3 regions of the Maribacter sp. TH_r10 genome follow, and region 2 is predicted to be linked to each of the others. Evidence: riboswitches for the same ligand, from Rfam matches in the RefSeq annotation. Region 2 holds a riboswitch; each other region holds the start of a gene.
What was found. Region 2 has a riboswitch for S-adenosylmethionine ahead of R3X28_RS05135 (helix-turn-helix transcriptional regulator). Riboswitches for the same ligand answer to the same signal wherever they lie in the genome.
Positions count from the first base shown of each region.

Region 1 (6,206 bases), on a different contig from region 2:
GATTTAGATAGGACACCTGAGCTTTGGGCCCAATTGGAAAAGGATGATATAACATTAAGGGAAGCTTGTGGTAACACCGTAAGAAACGTAACGGCGAGCGAAACGGCCGGGATAGATGTTGATGAACCTTTTGACGTTTCACCGTATGCACATGCCCTTTTCGATTATTTTCTTCGAAATCCCATTAGTCAGGAAATGGGACGAAAATTCAAGGTTTCTTTCTCGGCAAGTGATGCAGATACGGGATTGTCCTATATGCACGATTTAGGCTTCATTGCCAAAGTGGAAAATGGGGTACGCGGATTTAAGGTCATGTTGGGCGGTGGTCTGGGATCACAACCCCGACATGCCGATGAGTTGTTCCCGTTTTTACCTACAAATAAGATTATTCCTTTAATGGAAGGTGTTGTGCGGGTTTTTGATCGCTATGGGGAACGTAAGAGTAGGTCTAGGGCAAGATTAAAATTCTTGTTGAAAGATGTTGGTTTGGAAGGTTTTAAACAATTGGTCGAAGATGAGAAGAAAGCAGTACCTTTAAAGTCATATGCTATAGTTGCCGAAACGTATCCAAAACCTAGTATTTCAACAATAACCGATGTGCCCCAAGTTGAAATAGCTGATAAAGCTGCTTTTGAAACGTGGAAATCAACGAATCTTGTCCCTCAAAAACAAGAAGGGTATGTGGCAATCGGTATTAAGGTACTTTTAGGTGATTTCTATACCGATAAAGCTCGTTTATTGGCAACATTGGTCGAAAAATATGCGGCTGGGGAATTACGTTTATCCCTACGTCAGAATATTTTGATTCCTTATGTGAAAGAAGAATTGGTACCTTTCTTTTATTCAGAACTCTTGAAAATGGGATTTGCGGATGCTGGTTATAATAAGGCAGTTGATATTACTTCTTGTCCAGGAACCGATACCTGTAATTTGGGAATTGCAAGTAGTACGGGAATCGCCACGGAATTGGAAAGGGTAATCAAAGCAGAATATCCAAAATATATTAATAACCCCGATGTACTTATCAAAATTAGTGGTTGTATGAATGCATGCGGGCAGCATAGCATGGCAAACATTGGTTTTCAAGGGATGTCTATAAAAACCAAGGATAAATTGGTTGCCCCTGCATTACAGATTTTATTGGGCGGAGGAAATTTAGGCGATGGTAATGCGGCCTTTGCGGATAAAGTTTTAAAAGTGCCAAGTAAAAGAGGACCGGAAGCCCTCCGCATTATTCTGAACGATTTTGAGGCCAATGGTAATGGGGCTTCTTATGTCACATACTATGCAGAAAAAGGAAAATCCTATTTTTATGACCTATTAAAACATTTAAGCAATTTAGATACGATCACCCCTAGTGATTATATCGATTGGGGTTCAGAGGAAAAATATCAAAAAGCGATCGGGGTAGGCGAGTGTGCAGGAGTGGTCATAGATTTAGTAGCGACTTTACTCTACGAAAGCGAGGAAAAAATCGTTAATGCGATTTCAGCTATTCATGAACAAAAATGGGCGGCCAGTATCTATCATTCGTATACTGCAATGGTAAATGCGGCAAAGGCACTATTGACTTCGGAAAATACGAAAACGAATACCCATATTAGTATAATAGAGGATTTTGATGAAATCTTTGTACAATCCAATCGATTAAAGGTCGAAGGTGGGTTTACCGATATGGTACTTCAAATAAAGTCAAATGAGCCTACTGAAACGTTTGCCAAGAATTACTTGAAGGAGGCTCAAGATTTTCTTGAGAGTATTGATGCATATAGAAAATTAGATTTATCCAATGTTTAAGCAACCCAAATTAACAGTGGTCGGGGCAGGGCCAGGCGATGTGGATTTGATTACCGTAAAAGGGGTCAAGGTCTTGGCAAGTGCCGATGTTATTTTGTACGATGCTTTGGTAGACGATGTCTTGCTGGGTTATGCGCCAAAGGCCGAACATATTTTTGTGGGTAAGCGAAGAGGGTGTTATTCCTATGAACAGGACCAAATAAATGAACTTATTGTAAGTAGGGCATTGAGCCATGGTCATGTTGTACGATTAAAAGGGGGTGATCCATTTGTTTTTGGTAGAGGTGCTGAGGAAATGGAATATGCAGCTGCTCAAGGAATAGAAGTAGCTATGGTTCCGGGTATATCCTCCTCGGTGTCCGTACCGGCTTCCCAACAGATTCCTGTAACCAAAAGGGGTTCATCGGAAAGTTTTTGGGTAATTACAGGGACAACAAAGGAACATAAATTATCTGAAGATGTTCGTTTGGCGGCAAAATCCAATGCTACCGTGGTGATTCTTATGGGGATGAGTAAATTAGGTGCGATAGTTGATCTTTTTAAACAAGAAGGAAAGTCAAATATGCCCATTGCCATTATTCAAAACGGCACTCGAAAAAATGAGAAAGTCGGTGTAGGGACCATAAGTACCATTGTTAAGACGGTTGAAAAGAAGGAATTGAAAAATCCCGCGATCATTATTATCGGGGATGTGGTTAAACATCGAGAACGTATTTCGGAGCTTCAAAATAATTATTCAGAAAGTGATGTACAAGCAGATTTGCCTAACGGAATCAATTTCATAAAATAGGTATTCAAGGTCATTGATTGCTTTATTCTTAAAAACTTTGTTTGGGAATGATAGTAAGGCATTCCGAAACCCTAAATTTCTTTAATCACCTGTATTAGGTACTTGTTATCAGCGATACAATGGTCGATTGTCTTTCATATTGTGAATGTAGAAAGGTTGTCATGGCTATGAAAAGGTAATGTTTGAATGGCTATTCCGACAAATTCAATGAATAAGACAAAAGCAAAAAGCTCGCGGTGGTTTTTCCAGAATTCCTTCGGTAATAAAAAATCATGTAATACACGGTCTAAATGCTTTTAAGGGTGCATTTTAGGGGAACTTTGAGCAAAAGGTTGTAAAGATGAGGGAAGGGTCATGTAGTTTTTGTCTACAAGAGGTGAAATTTAAAGCAATAGCCTAAAACTAAGGTTATTCCTTGTTTTTGAGCAAACAGTGCCGTTAATTTGCAACGAGTTCTTTAATACATTGAAGAAGTTATCAAGAAAGGCGGAGGGACTAGACCCTATGAAACCTTGGCAACCCTTTTTTCCAGTCCGTTACGGGAATAAGAAGGTGCTAAATTCTATCAGGCCATGGGCGTGAAAGATAACCCCATAAAAAGGACATCTGTCTTAGCCCTTTCCTTGATCAATTAAAATAATAGAGCGTTATCATATAGAAAAAATGAAGATGCTTTGGTGTTTTATCATGTTTTATCATGTCTCACAAAATGGTTTTCATAACCTTTGAGGAGCAAAAAAAACGTGCATTTAATGCTCCAAGAATACCGGAAGAAGGGCATTCAAAAAGGGGTTTATGAAAAAAAAGGAAATTAAAGATATTTTTGGCAATCCGAAAACATGAAAGACATAAGGAGTATATTAAAAGAGAGGGTTTTGGTTTTAGACGGTGCCATGGGTACCATGTTGCAGCGCTATAAATTTACCGAAGAGGATTTTCGTGGGGAAAGATTCAAGGACTGGCCGAGTCCCTTACAAGGTAATAATGACCTTCTTTCACTTACCCAACCAGAGGCCATAGCAGCGGTTCATGCAAAGTATCTTGAAGCGGGTGCCGATATTATTGAAACCAATACTTTTTCGGGTACTACCGTAGCCATGGCTGATTACCATATGGAAGATTTGGTATATGAACTTAATTATGAAAGTGCCCGGATTGCAAGAAAGGTCGCAGATGAATTCACGGCAAAAGAGCCTGATAAACCACGTTTTGTTGCTGGCAGCATAGGCCCTACCAATAAAACGGCAAGTATGTCCCCGGATGTTAATGACCCAGGGTTTAGGGCTGTATCATTTGACGAACTACGAATTGCTTATAAACAGCAGGTTGAGGCTTTAGTGGATGGGGGAGTTGATCTTCTTCTTGTCGAAACTATTTTTGACACATTAAATGCCAAGGCGGCCCTATTCGCAATTGAAGAGGTAAAAGAAGAACGTAAAGTTGATGTGCCGGTTATGGTAAGCGGTACCATTACAGATGCTTCAGGACGAACCTTGTCGGGTCAAACGGCAGAGGCATTTTTGATTTCCGTATCGCATATTCCAATACTATCCGTAGGTTTCAATTGTGCACTGGGGGCCAGTCAGTTGGTGCCCCATTTAGAAGTCTTGTCTTCAAAAACCGATTTCGCGGTTTCGGCACACCCTAATGCCGGTTTACCTAATGCTTTTGGGGAATATGATGAAACCCCCGAACAAATGGCGGAACAGATAAAAGAATATTTAGAAAAAGGATTGGTGAATATCGTTGGCGGATGCTGTGGAACTACCCCGGAACATATTTCGGCAATGGCAAGTTTGGTCAAGGGCTTTAAGCCAAGAAAATCTTTGGCAAATAGTTTAGAGTAGAAGTATATGGCATATATTGAATTGAATACACCGTTATTCCTAGCTATGGGTCAGGATTCTTTAAATAGAAATAGTTCTTTGGATTTTCAGGGACAGGGAAAAAACGCAAAGAATTGCATGATGGATTTGTCAATTTTAAAAACAATTTTCGGTAATGAGTGATGCATCCAACATAAGAACCACCGTTGATCATAGTCAGGAATCCAAATATTTGAAATTAAGCGGTCTAGAGCCATTGATAGTTACTCCTGAAAGTAATTTCATTAATGTTGGGGAACGTACCAATGTGGCCGGATCAAGGAAATTCCTTCGTCTTATCAAAGAGGAGAAATTCGAAGAAGCCCTTGATGTTGCCCGTCATCAAGTAGAAGGTGGTGCACAGGTCATTGATATTAATATGGATGACGGACTAATAGACGGGAAAGAGTCCATGGTAAAGTACTTGAACCTTTTAATGGCAGAACCCGATATAGCCCGGGTGCCCATTATGATAGATAGTTCTAAATGGGAGATTATCGAGGCAGGTCTTCAAGTGGTACAAGGTAAATCCGTTGTGAATTCCATTAGTCTAAAAGAGGGTAAGGAACAATTCGTTCAACATGCCAAATTGATAAGGCGTTATGGGGCTGCGGTTATCGTAATGGCTTTTGATGAGGTAGGCCAAGCGGATAACTTTGAACGAAGGGTTGAGATAGCAAAACGCTCGTATGACATTTTGGTCAATGAAGTGAATTTTGCCCCCGAGGATATTATTTTCGATTTGAACGTGTTCCCCGTTGCTACGGGAATGGATGAGCATAGACGAAATGCCCTTGACTTTATCGAGGCCACCAAATGGGTGCGGGAAAACCTTCCTTTCTGTAGTGTAAGTGGTGGTGTTAGTAATGTTTCCTTTAGTTTTCGCGGTAATAATCCAGTAAGGGAAGCCATGCATTCGGTTTTTCTGTATCATGCCATAAAAGCAGGTATGAATATGGGAATCGTAAACCCTACGATGTTAGAGGTTTATGATGATATTCCGAAAGATTTGTTGGAACATGTAGAAGATGTGATTCTTGATCGTAGGGACGATGCAACCGAGAGATTGCTCGATTTTGCAGAATCCGTGGTTGGTAAGGCCAAAGAGAATAAAATCGATCTTTCATGGAGAGAGGAACCTCTGCAGAATAGGATTACTAGGGCTTTGGTCAAAGGTATCGACCAGTATATCGTTGAAGATGTAGAAACCGCCCGTAAAAGTGTAGATAATACTATTGAGGTCATCGAAGGTCATTTAATGACGGGTATGAACGTTGTGGGTGATCTGTTCGGAAGTGGTAAAATGTTTTTGCCTCAAGTTGTAAAGTCTGCCCGTGTCATGAAGAAGGCGGTAGCGTATCTATTGCCGTATATTGAAGAAGAAAAGAAAAACAATCCCGATGCGGTCTCTGGTGGTTCGGCTGGAAAAATTTTAATGGCAACTGTTAAGGGCGATGTACACGATATAGGGAAAAATATAGTAAGTGTTGTTTTGGCCTGTAACAATTATGATATTATTGACCTAGGGGTAATGGTGCCTCCGGAAAAAATCATCGAGGCTGCCAAAAAAGAAAATGTAGATGTAATCGGTTTAAGTGGTTTGATTACCCCTTCATTGGATGAAATGGTGTTTTTGGCTAAGGAAATGCAACGTCAGAATTTCAACGTGCCTTTGCTCATAGGGGGAGCCACGACCAGCAAGGCCCATACTGCCGTGAAGATAGATATTGAATACCAGAATGCGGTAGTGCATG
Region 1 covers NZ_JAWMPY010000009.1:80,935-87,140, forward strand. Annotated here, with positions in the region: gene R3X28_RS17065 (nitrite/sulfite reductase) at 1-1,797, shown strand, start outside; gene cobA (uroporphyrinogen-III C-methyltransferase) at 1,790-2,587, shown strand; SAM riboswitch class I at 3,059-3,179, shown strand; gene R3X28_RS17075 (homocysteine S-methyltransferase family protein) at 3,427-4,434, shown strand; gene metH (methionine synthase) at 4,589-6,206, shown strand, end outside.
Region 1: it holds a riboswitch for S-adenosylmethionine, as region 2 does, so the genes downstream of both, R3X28_RS17075 (homocysteine S-methyltransferase family protein) here and R3X28_RS05135 (helix-turn-helix transcriptional regulator) in region 2, are expected to answer to the same signal.

Region 2 (6,206 bases):
TGTTACTGCTATTGGGCACAAGGAGGACGTTACCTTGCTAGAAAAATGTGCTGATAAAGGTTTTGGTACCCCTACTGCATTCGGCTCATTTCTGCAGAACCTAGTGGACAGATACAGAAATCAAATAACAGATACAGAAATCAAATAAAGGACCGTACCACTCTGAATGAAAGAATAACCGTCCTGGAGAAAGACTTAGCTTTAGTATCCAAGGATAGGGAGGAAAGACTACTAAAGGCGGAGAATTCCATTAAGGAAGAGATACTGAGGGGACAAAAGGACAAGGAGAAATTGGAACAAATTTTTAAGACCAGGGAAAAGCAATATTTATATGTTTTAATCTCAGTTTCGTTTTTACTTATCGTTTGTCTTTTGATTATTTTTTTATAAAGACACTATTAGTCTATTATTCCCCTTTCCCTGGCATAACGTTTCTGATACAGCCCATTGAGTGTATAATATCGTTTTCCTCTAATACATGTGGCGGGAACAAATAGTTTGGCCTCCAAGCTAAAATGAAACAATCCCAATATTAAATTCAGTATTTGTCCGATTTTTATAGCTAATTATAATTTTTTCTAATGTGCCAATCTATATGCCTTAAGTTGGAATAGCTGAAAATGATATTTACTTTGTCCTTTTAAGCTTATATGGTTTGAAAATCTTGACTACCGATATATTTTAAAGATTTAATAGCCTATAATACCTTATTTGACTCATTTTTTTTAGTGAAAGGACCTCTTAATCTGGATGCGAATAGTCTATTACTTTTTAGGGGCTATTAGGCTTTTTGTTAAACAATAAGAAACCATTGTTAAAATTCTTTAAGCTATTAATCTTAACTATTTGTTGCTGAACGACTGCTTACAGTAGGTAATAGATCTTTTTTAAAGTTTAAAGAAAAGTATTATAGACTATCCTGCAATAAGTTTTTGTTTCACAATAAGCTTAAATTATAGCTTTATTATTCGTACAACTAGATTAAGTACAATCCCAAACTGCCCGAAGGGCGTAAAGTCAATCCTACTTTTATATCGAATTTCCTAACTGCCCGAAGGGCGTATAGAGTTCCAAAACTAAATTTGTGTTTGTCATATCAGTTAGAAGCATCCTTGCAAGGGTTCATCCACCCTACATAATGTTAATAAAGCGATAAAACCTATTTTTTAACATTTTAAAATAACATAATGTTTTAAATATAACATTATGTAGTTTTTAATACAACCATCAAAAGAGTCGGCACAAAAAAATAGTTAATACACTTGGATGTTAAGAAAATAATACGTAATATTGCAAAATGATGATAAGAATTGCAAAATTAAAATATTATTTTGTAATAAACTAATTAAAATTATAAATTAACATTTATAAATCTATAGAATCCCTCTAAAGGGTGCCAACCTGTTATCTCATTAATAAGGTGGTTCAATGATTTGGCTAAAAAGCAATTAATGAGTTTAAATATTATACAACAGGACAAAGTAAGGGCACTACTTAAAAGTGAACTAAGCGAAGTTGAGAATGTCAAGTCATATTTAAAGAAAATAGATTCTAAACTTAATGATTCCAAAAGTCCCTACTACCTTAATAGACCCCTATATACCAAGATTACAGTAGCATCACAAAAATCAAAAGACCCATCAACTCATGTCGATGACTTGAAAAATGTTAAGAGTTTGTTTGAACAGGGTAAGACAATGCCAAATTCAAGCATTGAGTTTATACCATTTACTAAAAACAATTTTACTAAACCTTATAACAATGTAATTTGCGATAGTTTGGATAATGTTATCGAAGAGTATGATTTTAATGGCGATCCATTCTTAAAGGGAACCTTTGGATATGAACAAGTTTTGTTACCACAAAATAGATTATCGACCCTTGTTGATTTTTATAGAATTCTACCAGCTATCCTGAATGGGTATAATGTATGCAGAAAACCAGGCTATGGCTGTTTGAAGGAATTGTCAAATGAGCTTTTTCACCACTATGCTCCTAAAAAAGTGCAGGTTATAGGGAATAAATACCGTAATGAATCTTTCAATAAGATAGATAAGATTATTAATAAGGTCGTCAATGAACCTAGACCTATCAAAGGCAGGTTTGTAACGACTAATATCATCTGGAATCCTGATTATGACTTTACTAGTGAACAGAAAAGCCTAATTTTCAATCAATACAATGGTAAACAAAGCAAGAATAAGACTTTTGAATTACTACAATCTTATTATAAAAAAGGGATGACCCAGAAGCAATTATGGGAAATGGCGGGGGTTAGCCGTTCAACTGTTAAAAGGTATTGGGAATCCTTAAAAGCGGCTGTCCCTGAACTTCATGAAAGCAAAGGTGTTGAAGCAGCTTAACGCAATGAATTGGATTATTGTGAGAAAGGACAAAAATAAGAATCACCAAATATAAACGTAAGAAATATATCCTATGGGCCTTGATAATAGTTAACCTTTATACCTCGTATTAAGATACTTTTTGGACGGAAATGTTCCATCAATCCTTTTATGTAATTCCTGACCGTGGAATCTTCCGTATGGGGAGTCTATTATGGAATCATCAACTTCAATCATATAAGTCTTCGGGTTGATTTTTATGAGGGCATCATCAAACAAGCAATGTATATCAGATCTTAATAACAACCCATTCTCTAGCTGGTTGTTCCCAGATATGCTATGAGGCTCTATATGACATGCTTCCAGTACACTTTCTGGTCCATGGCCACTAATAGCGCATTTATGATTATAAGCTTTCAAAAGACTTTCCCTGAGTTTCGGTTGCCCTCTTCTGATGGTTCGGGCAAAGTATTGTTTTTCATTGAAGTCGTCATTAATCGGTGCGGCTATCTCAATGCTGGTGAATTTCCCAAAGTCAAATTCAATTCTGGATATTGAATTGGTGAAGTTCGTCCGTGGGTCGCCACCAATATCATCAAATGAAAGGGGAGGGTCGAATTTATGGTAATCCTCTAAGTGCGCGGCTAGCCTACCCCTTCTTTTTGGATCGTCTTCTAAAGGTGGTTTCGGCTCCAGTTCTTTTATCCTGCCGTATCCAAGCAGACGTTTGTCATTATTGGCAGATTTTTTAGTAAGGCAAAATACTATATAGTCACCAGCCTTTATTTGTAGGGAGTTCGCGATACCTACGGGATATTCATAGGTCTCACCGACTATATCCCCATATCCAGAATGTTTCTTGTGCAGCACTAACCAAGTAGCCATAATCTCTACATTCAAATGATTATTCATCCAAAGATAATCAATACTGTTTATTCATAATTAAAGAAATTTAAAATATCACTTTATTTGAAAAATAGGCTATATGAAGTTGAAAAGTCACTTCTAAGTTTCCAATAGAATCGAGATTACCCAGTGTCCTAAAAACAAAAAGCCCCTAAAATGGGCTTAAAAGAGGTCTTTTTTTTCTGTTCAAGGGCTTGTGCAACGATTACTTCTGTGGTGTACTGGCAATGGTATTTTCTATGTATTTTCTTCCCAATATGTCAAAATGTATTCAGCTACACTAATGTATTTCTCAGCATTGATGGTATTTGGCGGTAATTCTCTATAAGCATTAAGCGCATTTTTGGCACTCGATATTGATTTGTTTTTGTCAATTCTACTATTTCGATAAAATAGAGCTAAATTAATACAAGCCTCTCCATAATATTTTAGGTAAATTTCGGGGCTATCTTCTGCTAACTTATATAAAATCCCCAACCCTTCTTCATAGGCTTTTTCTGCTTTTTTATGTTTCTTGCGAGACGACTGAAAACTTCCCAAATTGTTTAAATTCGTGGCTAAAGTTGATAAATATGTTTGGGGATTGTCCTCCGCTAATTTTCTGGATATACCCAATGCTTCCTTATAGGACTCCTCTGCTTTTTTAAATTTATTTTCGGCAACCTGTAACAGCCCCAAATTGTTCAGATTAGTGGCTACTCCATGCAAATAAGTTTGGGGATTGTCTATCGCTAATTTTCTTGATATCTCCAATGCTTCTTGAATTGATTTTTCTCCTTCTTCGTAATCATTTGTTTCTTCGTATATAACTGCCAGATTGTTCAGGCTAGAAGCAATGTCAGGCAAATGTTTTTGAGGATTAACTTGCGCCAATTTTCTTCTAATTTTTAAGGCTTTTAACAAGGATTCTTCTGCTTTTTCATATTCGGTTTTGTCGTAATACAGAGTCCCTAAATTATTTAAAGTAGTTGCTCGGTATGGTGAAAACTTCTGTGGGTTATCCATTGCTAATTTTCCTAAAATCTCCAATGCTTCTTGGAACGATTTTTCACCCTTATCAAATTTATTTTTTTTCTGATGCAAAATCCCCAAATTATTTAAGCTTGTGGATAAGTCGAACAAATGAACTTGAGGATTGTCTTTTACTAATATTCTTCTAATATCTAACGCCTCTTTTAGATATTTCTCGGAACCTATGTAATTGTTCATTTTTTGCTGATTCATTGCCAAATTATTTAAAGCAGTTGCAACTATAGGTTGATAAGTATTAGGGTTGTCTTCAGCCAATTTTCGTAATATCTCTAATGCATCTTGAAACGATTTTTCACCCTTCTCAAATTCATTTTTTTTCTGTTGCAAAAGCCCTAAATTGTTCAGTGTAATTGCTTTTTCTTCATCACTAGAACAATGAAGCAAAGCTTTTTCATACAAGTCTGTAGCTTTGTAAATTTGTTTGTTTTCTTGTAAAAATAAAGCATAATAAAATGTTGTATCGTAGTTTTCTACTAAGATCATAGCTTTGTGGTAGAGCCGATTAACTTCTTCAAACCTATCGGTTTTTATTCTTAATATAATGGTTTGTGCTTTTATAATAAGCTCGCTTGCTAAGACTTCCCCTCGTTCTTTATAAAGCGCAATATCTTTGTCAATATCATTTTCATTGAGTGTGTGGATTAGTTCATCATATCTGGCCTGAGCAAATAATGCCCTCGATTTATTCAATCTATCAGAATTAAAATCTTTAGATGAGCGGAGCTGCTTTGCAAGATTTATAACGTTATTTACAAACTCTGTAAGTCCAGTTTCTTGTTTATTTTTTTCAACTCCTAGTGCTAGAATTTGAATTTCGAGATTGGAGCTATTTTTTTGTAAAATGTTTTTAGTGCTTTCATCTACTTGGGAGATGGCATCATGTATGCCGCCTATTTGAGATTGCAAAGCGACCATTTCAATGTCTATCTGTTTAAGAGCCTCTAATTTTCTTTTGTATTCTTCAGAAACCGTTATTTCCTTATAGGTAATAATATTATTCTCAATGCTTTGTATTACTAATTGAGCAGTTTTTGCCGAAGTCGCGAAAAGGTTGTCTTTAACTTCATCTATTGATTTCAATATCTCTTTTTGTCCTTCGAGTATTTCGTTAGTTTTAGCTACAAGGTCCTTGTATGCTTCATAATGAGAACGCAGACTTTCCTTAAGACTATGAATTTCTAGGCCAACATCGCCAACGTCATTCGCAATATGATCTAAGTACTCTGTCTGAATAAAGGTTGAGAGTTGAGAATTGTCTTTGAGTTCTTGTGTGAAAAATGCACAGACTATCTTGTAAAAATCCATATCCTTACTGCCTTCTTTCCAACCATCGTATATACAAATTGTTAGCTCTGATTCAACTAGTAGTCCATTGCCTTCAAGTTCGTGGATGATACTGTCTTTGAGTTGTTTAATGAGTTCAGGTATTCTTTCTTCGGCCGTAGTTCCTTCTTTTGGAAAAAGGATATCTCGATATTCACTATCTAAAGTAGAATTAGGTACATATATTTTTCCCTTTTTAGTGCTTTCAATTTCATTTTTAATGAAGTTTTTAATATCATTTAGATTCTCCCAACTTCTACTTGTTAGTGAGAACCAACTCCTTTTTTTTTGGATATGTATTACAGCTAGCAACGTAGCATTCAAATAGGATTTTCGAATAGCGCGATGGATATGATGATTGACAGGTTCATTAATATTTTCACCAATCTTTTGGTTGAGTTTGTTAAATCCTTGACAAAGCCAAAAATCTCCTCTATTACCAATCCAGCCACTCAGCAGAGTCGCCATCATCCATCCTGTAGTTATTGGTTCCATTTAAAATTGTTTCGTTTTTTTGCAAAAACTAAAGATAAGAGTATCTACAACAAAGTAGTAGAAAGTATAATGTTAAATAATATTTTTCGATTGATAATTATTTATGAC
Region 2 covers NZ_JAWMPY010000001.1:1,245,876-1,252,081, forward strand. Annotated here, with positions in the region: gene R3X28_RS05130 (exodeoxyribonuclease VII large subunit) at 1-148, shown strand, start outside; SAM-I-IV-variant riboswitch at 1,365-1,462, shown strand; gene R3X28_RS05135 (helix-turn-helix transcriptional regulator) at 1,452-2,363, shown strand; gene R3X28_RS05140 (HNH endonuclease) at 2,454-3,254, opposite strand; gene R3X28_RS05145 (tetratricopeptide repeat protein) at 3,486-6,098, opposite strand.

Region 3 (6,206 bases), on a different contig from region 2:
GAAATTTTTCCGGTAGATGAAGATCAAGAAATTTATAATTTGAATCAAATAAAGAATACGGTAACCAATAAGGTTGATGCGAAGGTCGACTATTACTATGTGTTGGGAGACAAAAGTAATTTGAACTTTACTTTGGGGACAACACAAAGCCATCAGAATTTCAACTCCGCTATATATCAGATATTGGACGGGGATAATATTTTGGATATTGAAGGCTCGGACTATGAAAACGATGTGACCTATAGTGTTTCTGATCTTTATTTAGGTTTTCATTATAAGGTTATATCCGGGATTTTCACGTTCAACCCTGGGGTTACCTTGCATCAGTTTAATGTAAAGAACGAACAATTGGGAACTACGGTAAAAGATGATCTTACTTCCTTGTTGCCAGATGTTTATATTAATGCCCAATTGAAAAAATCGGAAAACCTTAGGTTTAATTATAGGGTAACCCGGTCGTTTACTGATGTCAATAAATTTGCACAGGGGTATGTACTTAATAACTACAACTCTGTTTATCAAGGGAATAGAGGTCTGGAAAGTGCCTTGAACCATAATCTCTCATTGAATTTTTTCAGTTTCAATATGTTCAATTTCACGAATATTTTCGGGAATGTCACTTATACGAAAAGAATCGACGCCCTGAAAAGCAGTGCTGAAATTGTGGGGATTAACCGTATCAGTACCACAATCAATTCAAACTTCGAAGATGAATCGTTTTCGGCCAATGGGCGCTATGAGCGTACTTTTGGTAAAATTAAGGGTTCGGTGCGAGGTAGTTTGGCATGGTCGACCACCAATAACCTGGTAGACAATGCACAACTCACTTCCAATGCATTTACCCAAAATTATCAGGGGGCTGTGTCTACAAATTTTAAAAATGCACCCAATCTTGAAGTAGGGTATCGCTATAGTGTGAACAATTATGACAACGGCGGGCGGGAAACCACCTATTTCACTAAAAGACCTTATGCCAGGTTCGATACGGCTTTCCTTAAGAACTTTATCTTGACCGTAGATTATGATTATTACGATTACACCGATAAAGAAGGTACTATTGATAATAAGTATAGCTTCTTGGAATCGGATTTAACCTACCAACAGAAAGATAGTAAATGGGAATTCGGAATCAAGGGGACTAACCTGTTAAATACCAGTATCCTTAATAGGGATAGTACAAGCGACTTGTACTTTACCACACAATCTTACTTTGTGCAGCCGAGATATGTGCTATTTACGGTTAAATATGATATATAGTACGCTGAGGTATTGATTGCGAATACAATTGAATATTTTGGTGTTTTTTTGATAAAATACAATCGGTTTATATTATATAAGAAAAACATTTTTTATACTTTTGTCCCCAATCTTGAGAGGAAAGATTTGACTGATTGCAACCTCATAGCCTAAAATTTAAATTAGGGCCTGGTTCTTAAGGGAACTGGATACTGGACTAAGTTCGGTATTGTAAAAATGCTAAAGCAGTGATAACTGATTTCATTCAGTTTATTCGCCTTTTTCGCAATCTTTTTTTATTTCCTCCTATCTATTTTTATAAAAATGGCATATTTATTTACCTCAGAATCTGTTAGTGAAGGGCATCCGGACAAAGTTGCCGATCAAATCAGTGATGCATTATTGGATAGTTTTTTGGCTTTCGATCCCGAAAGTAAAGTAGCTTGTGAAACCTTGGTAACTACTGGGCAGGTAGTCCTGGCCGGTGAAGTTAGGAGTGATACATATCTAGATGTACAGAATATAGCACGCGATGTCGTAAATAAAATAGGATACACGAAAGGGGAATACCAATTCAGTGGCGATTCATGTGGTGTTATTTCTTTGATTCATGAACAATCACAAGACATTAACCAAGGTGTTGACCGTGGGTCTAAAGAAGAGCAAGGAGCAGGGGATCAAGGAATGATGTTCGGTTATGCCACCAAGGAAACCGAAAATTATATGCCTTTGGCTTTGGATATTTCCCATAGGATATTACAGACCCTCGCAACCATTAGAAGGGAAGGGACCGAGATTTCATATTTAAGGCCTGATGCCAAGGCCCAGGTAACTATTGAGTACTCCGACGATAATGTTCCGCAGCGTATCGATACCATCGTTGTATCTACACAGCATGATGCTTTTGATGCCGATGATGATAAGATGCTTGCGAAGATCAAGGACGATATTATTTCAATCTTAATGCCTAAGGTAATTGAGCAATTACCGGAAAGCGACCAAGCTTTATTCGATGATCAAATAAAATATCATATAAATCCGACCGGGAAATTTGTAATAGGAGGTCCGCACGGTGACACAGGACTTACGGGAAGAAAGATCATAGTAGATACTTATGGTGGTAAAGGGGCACATGGCGGTGGTGCTTTCAGTGGCAAGGATCCTAGTAAAGTGGATCGTAGTGCAGCCTATGCGGCACGTCATATTGCAAAAAATTTAGTGGCTGCCGGAGTTTCTGATGAAATATTGGTACAGGTAAGTTATGCCATAGGCGTTGTAGAGCCAACATCGATTTTTGTGAATACCTATGGTACATCTAAAATTTCATATTCAGACGGGGAAATAGCGACCATAGTATCGCAATTGTTCGATATGCGTCCTTTTGCCATAGAAGAAAGACTTAAGCTTCGTAACCCTATTTATTTGGAAACCGCAGCTTACGGTCATATGGGTAAAGAGCCCCAGACAATAACAAAGATTTTTGAATCCCCTTATAATGGTAGGATTGAAAAAGAAGTGGAGTTGTTCACATGGGAAAAATTGGATATGGTAGATGCGGTAAAATCCGCATTTAAAATGTGATTTTTTTTAAAAAGATTAGGAAAAACCAAATACACGGCCTTATATTTGCCGTTCAAAAGTTCAAACACATATTGAATTGTTATCAAGAAAGGTGGAGGGAATAGACCCTGTGAAGCCTTAGCAACCCTTTGCCTCCTGTGCAAAGAAGGTGCTAAATTCTATCTTGAGGCTGAATGTTTTCAGTATCCTTTAATTTAGGCAAGAATAGATAACGAAACGAATTACATTTTTGTAATTGTCTCTTTCTTTTTAACTTTTTGATTATTCCTAGTTGCGAATCGCAGCACAGGTACTAGTGTTTTGATTTATTTTATTAACAACATAAACAAATTAAAATCATGGGTAATCAAAAATTTACAACAAACGCATTGCATGCCGGTCATGACACCACGAAAACGGGTGGAACACGAGCAGTGCCTATTTATCAAACTTCATCGTATGTATTCGATAATACCGATCATGCCGCTAACTTATTTTCGTTGGCAGAGCTGGGTTTTATCTATACAAGGTTGAACAACCCGACCAATGAAATTTTACAGAATAGGTTGGCTGCTGTAGAAGGTGGTGTAGGTGCTGTGGTCTTTGCTTCAGGGACTTCCGCTATTTCCACAACTTTATTGACATTGTTAAAGGCGGGAGATCATATTGTGGCTTCCAGTAGTTTATATGGGGGTACTTTTAATTTATTGAACGTTACTTTACCAAGGTTGGGAATTACGACCACGTTCGTCGATGCTTCAGAACCTGCAAATTTCGGAAAAGCGGTACAAGATAATACAAGGGCAATTTTTGTGGAATCGTTGGGAAATCCAAAATTAGATGTGTTGGATCTAAAATCTATTTCAGAACAAGCCAAAACAGCCCAAGTGCCTTTCATTGTCGATAATACTGTTGCATCGCCAGCTTTGTTGAATCCTATTGAATACGGTGCGAACCTTGTGATCCATTCGCTGACGAAATATATCGGTGGCCAAGGAACTTCTTTGGGTGGTGCTGTAATCGATGCAGGTACATTTGATTGGGCAAACGGCAAATATCCGGAATTCACCGAACCTTCTGCAGGTTATCACGGTTTGGTATATAGCGAAGCCTTAGGAGCAGCGGCATTTACATTTAAATTGATTTTGGAAGGATTACGCGATTTCGGAGGTGCACTTAGTCCGTTTAACGCTTTTCAGATCATTCAAGGTTTGGAAACATTATCCGTTCGTATAAAGCAGCATAGTGAGAATGCGTTGGAGTTGGCTACATGGTTAGAAGGACGGGAAGAGGTCGCATGGGTAAATTACCCAGGTCTGAAAAGTAGCAAGTACTACGATTTGGCCCAGGAATATTTGCCAAAAGGTCAAAGCGGTTTGGTAACATTCGGTGTAAAAGGTGGGTTCGAAGCTGCAAAAAAAGTCACCGATGCGACTAAAATATTCTCTTTATTGGCCAATATCGGTGATACGAAATCTTTGATCATCCATCCTGCGAGTACAACACACCAACAATTGACGGAAGAGCAACAAGAAACCGCAGGGGTAGGTCAGGATTTGATTCGTTTATCTGTGGGATTGGAAGATATAGAAGATCTTAAGGCTGATTTAGAACAAGCTTTTTCGACAATTGGATAATCGGATTTATCTTAAATTTAGAGTACTTTTCAACAGTTAGGTTAGGAGGTGTTCAAATTAATACAGAACTTATAGAATGCTACATCAATTAGAAATTAAAGATTTTAAGACAATAAGCGGAGTGTCCCAGGATATTTCACTGTCTTACCAGCTTTTTGGGAAACCACTTCATGAGGCACCTATTGTCTTGGTCAATCATGCGCTTACGGGAAACTCCAATGTAACTGGGCCCGACGGGTGGTGGTCTGCCCTGATCGGGGAAGGAAAATGTATCGATACCAATAAGTATACGATAATGGCCTTCAATATACCCGGTAATGGTTATGACGGTTTTGTCATTGAAAACTATAAGGATTTTGTAGCAGGTGATATTGCCCGTATTTTTTTATCGGGATTGAAGGCATTGAAAATAGATAAACTCTTTGCTTTATTGGGAGGTTCCTTAGGTGGGGGTATTGCTTGGGAAATGGCTGCGATTGACCCCAGTTTAACGACCCATTTGATTCCGGTTGCTTCTGACTGGAAATCTACCGATTGGTTAATAGGTAATTGCCAAATACAAGAACAGTTCTTGGTCAACTCCAAACAGCCGGTACACGATGCCCGTATGCATGCCATGCTTTGCTATAGAACGCCAGAATCTTTCAAAGAAAGGTTTAAGAGAAGTACCAATGAAGAGTTACAGGTCTTTAATGTGGAAAGTTGGTTAATGCACCATGGGGAAAAGTTGAAAGACCGTTTTCAACTATCCGCTTATAAGTTGATGAACCAATTGCTGAAAACTATCGATATTACTCGGAATGGGGAATCTGCCTTCGTGGATCTTCAGAACAGTGATACCAATATACACATCATCGGGGTTGATTCCGATTTGTTCTTCACGGCAAAGGAAAACAAGGAAACGTTTAAGCAATTGGCACAGGCCAAAAGCAATGTTACCTATGGTGAGGTACAATCGTTACATGGGCATGATGCCTTTCTTATCGAGTTTGAACAAATGCAAAAACTCCTTAACGGAATCTTTAATGCAGATGGAAAGACCGACCGGGTTACCATATTGAAATTCGGAGGAAAATCATTGAGCAACGGGGAAGGTTTGGGCCATGTTTTGGATATTATTGTCAATAAAGTCGAAAACGGAGAGAACATTGCAGTGGTACTTTCGGCTAGGGAGAAAGCTACCGATCAGTTAGAGACCATGCTGGAAAAGGCAGCACGGGGAGAAGATTATTCAAAGGACTTCACAGCTTTTGAAAACTACCAGACGCATACCTTTAAAAACGTGAACCTGGAAAAGGATTATGAAGCATTGTTCAAATTGTTCGAAGGTGTTTCCCTTTTAGGGGATTACAGTCCTAAAATTAGGGATCAAGTCTTGGCGTTTGGTGAGCTTATTTCCGCAAAACTGGTTACCAAGCTTTTGATAGGAAGGGGGATTAAGGCAAAGTTGATGGATTCCCGTAGATTGATCAAAACAGATAATACTTTTGGCGATGCCCATGTAATCGAAGCTCTTTCCAAAGAAAACGTATTGCGCGAATTTTCACGTTTGGATCATGATACTGTTCCTATTATAACTGGTTTTATAGCATCTACGGAAGATGATGAAACCACAACCTTGGGAAGAAACGGCAGTAATTATTCCGCGGCCATGATGGCCAATTACCTCGATGCGGTAGAGCTTCAGAACTATACGCATGTCGATGGTATATTTACAGCGAACCCTGATTATGTATCAGAGGCAAAACGAATTTCGGAACTTTCATATAGTGA
Region 3 covers NZ_JAWMPY010000009.1:67,579-73,784, forward strand. Annotated here, with positions in the region: gene R3X28_RS17015 (TonB-dependent receptor) at 1-1,257, shown strand, start outside; gene metK (methionine adenosyltransferase) at 1,561-2,817, shown strand; SAM riboswitch class I at 2,894-3,032, shown strand; gene R3X28_RS17025 (O-acetylhomoserine aminocarboxypropyltransferase/cysteine synthase family protein) at 3,156-4,433, shown strand; gene thrA (bifunctional aspartate kinase/homoserine dehydrogenase I) at 4,510-6,206, shown strand, end outside.
Region 3: it holds a riboswitch for S-adenosylmethionine, as region 2 does, so the genes downstream of both, R3X28_RS17025 (O-acetylhomoserine aminocarboxypropyltransferase/cysteine synthase family protein) here and R3X28_RS05135 (helix-turn-helix transcriptional regulator) in region 2, are expected to answer to the same signal.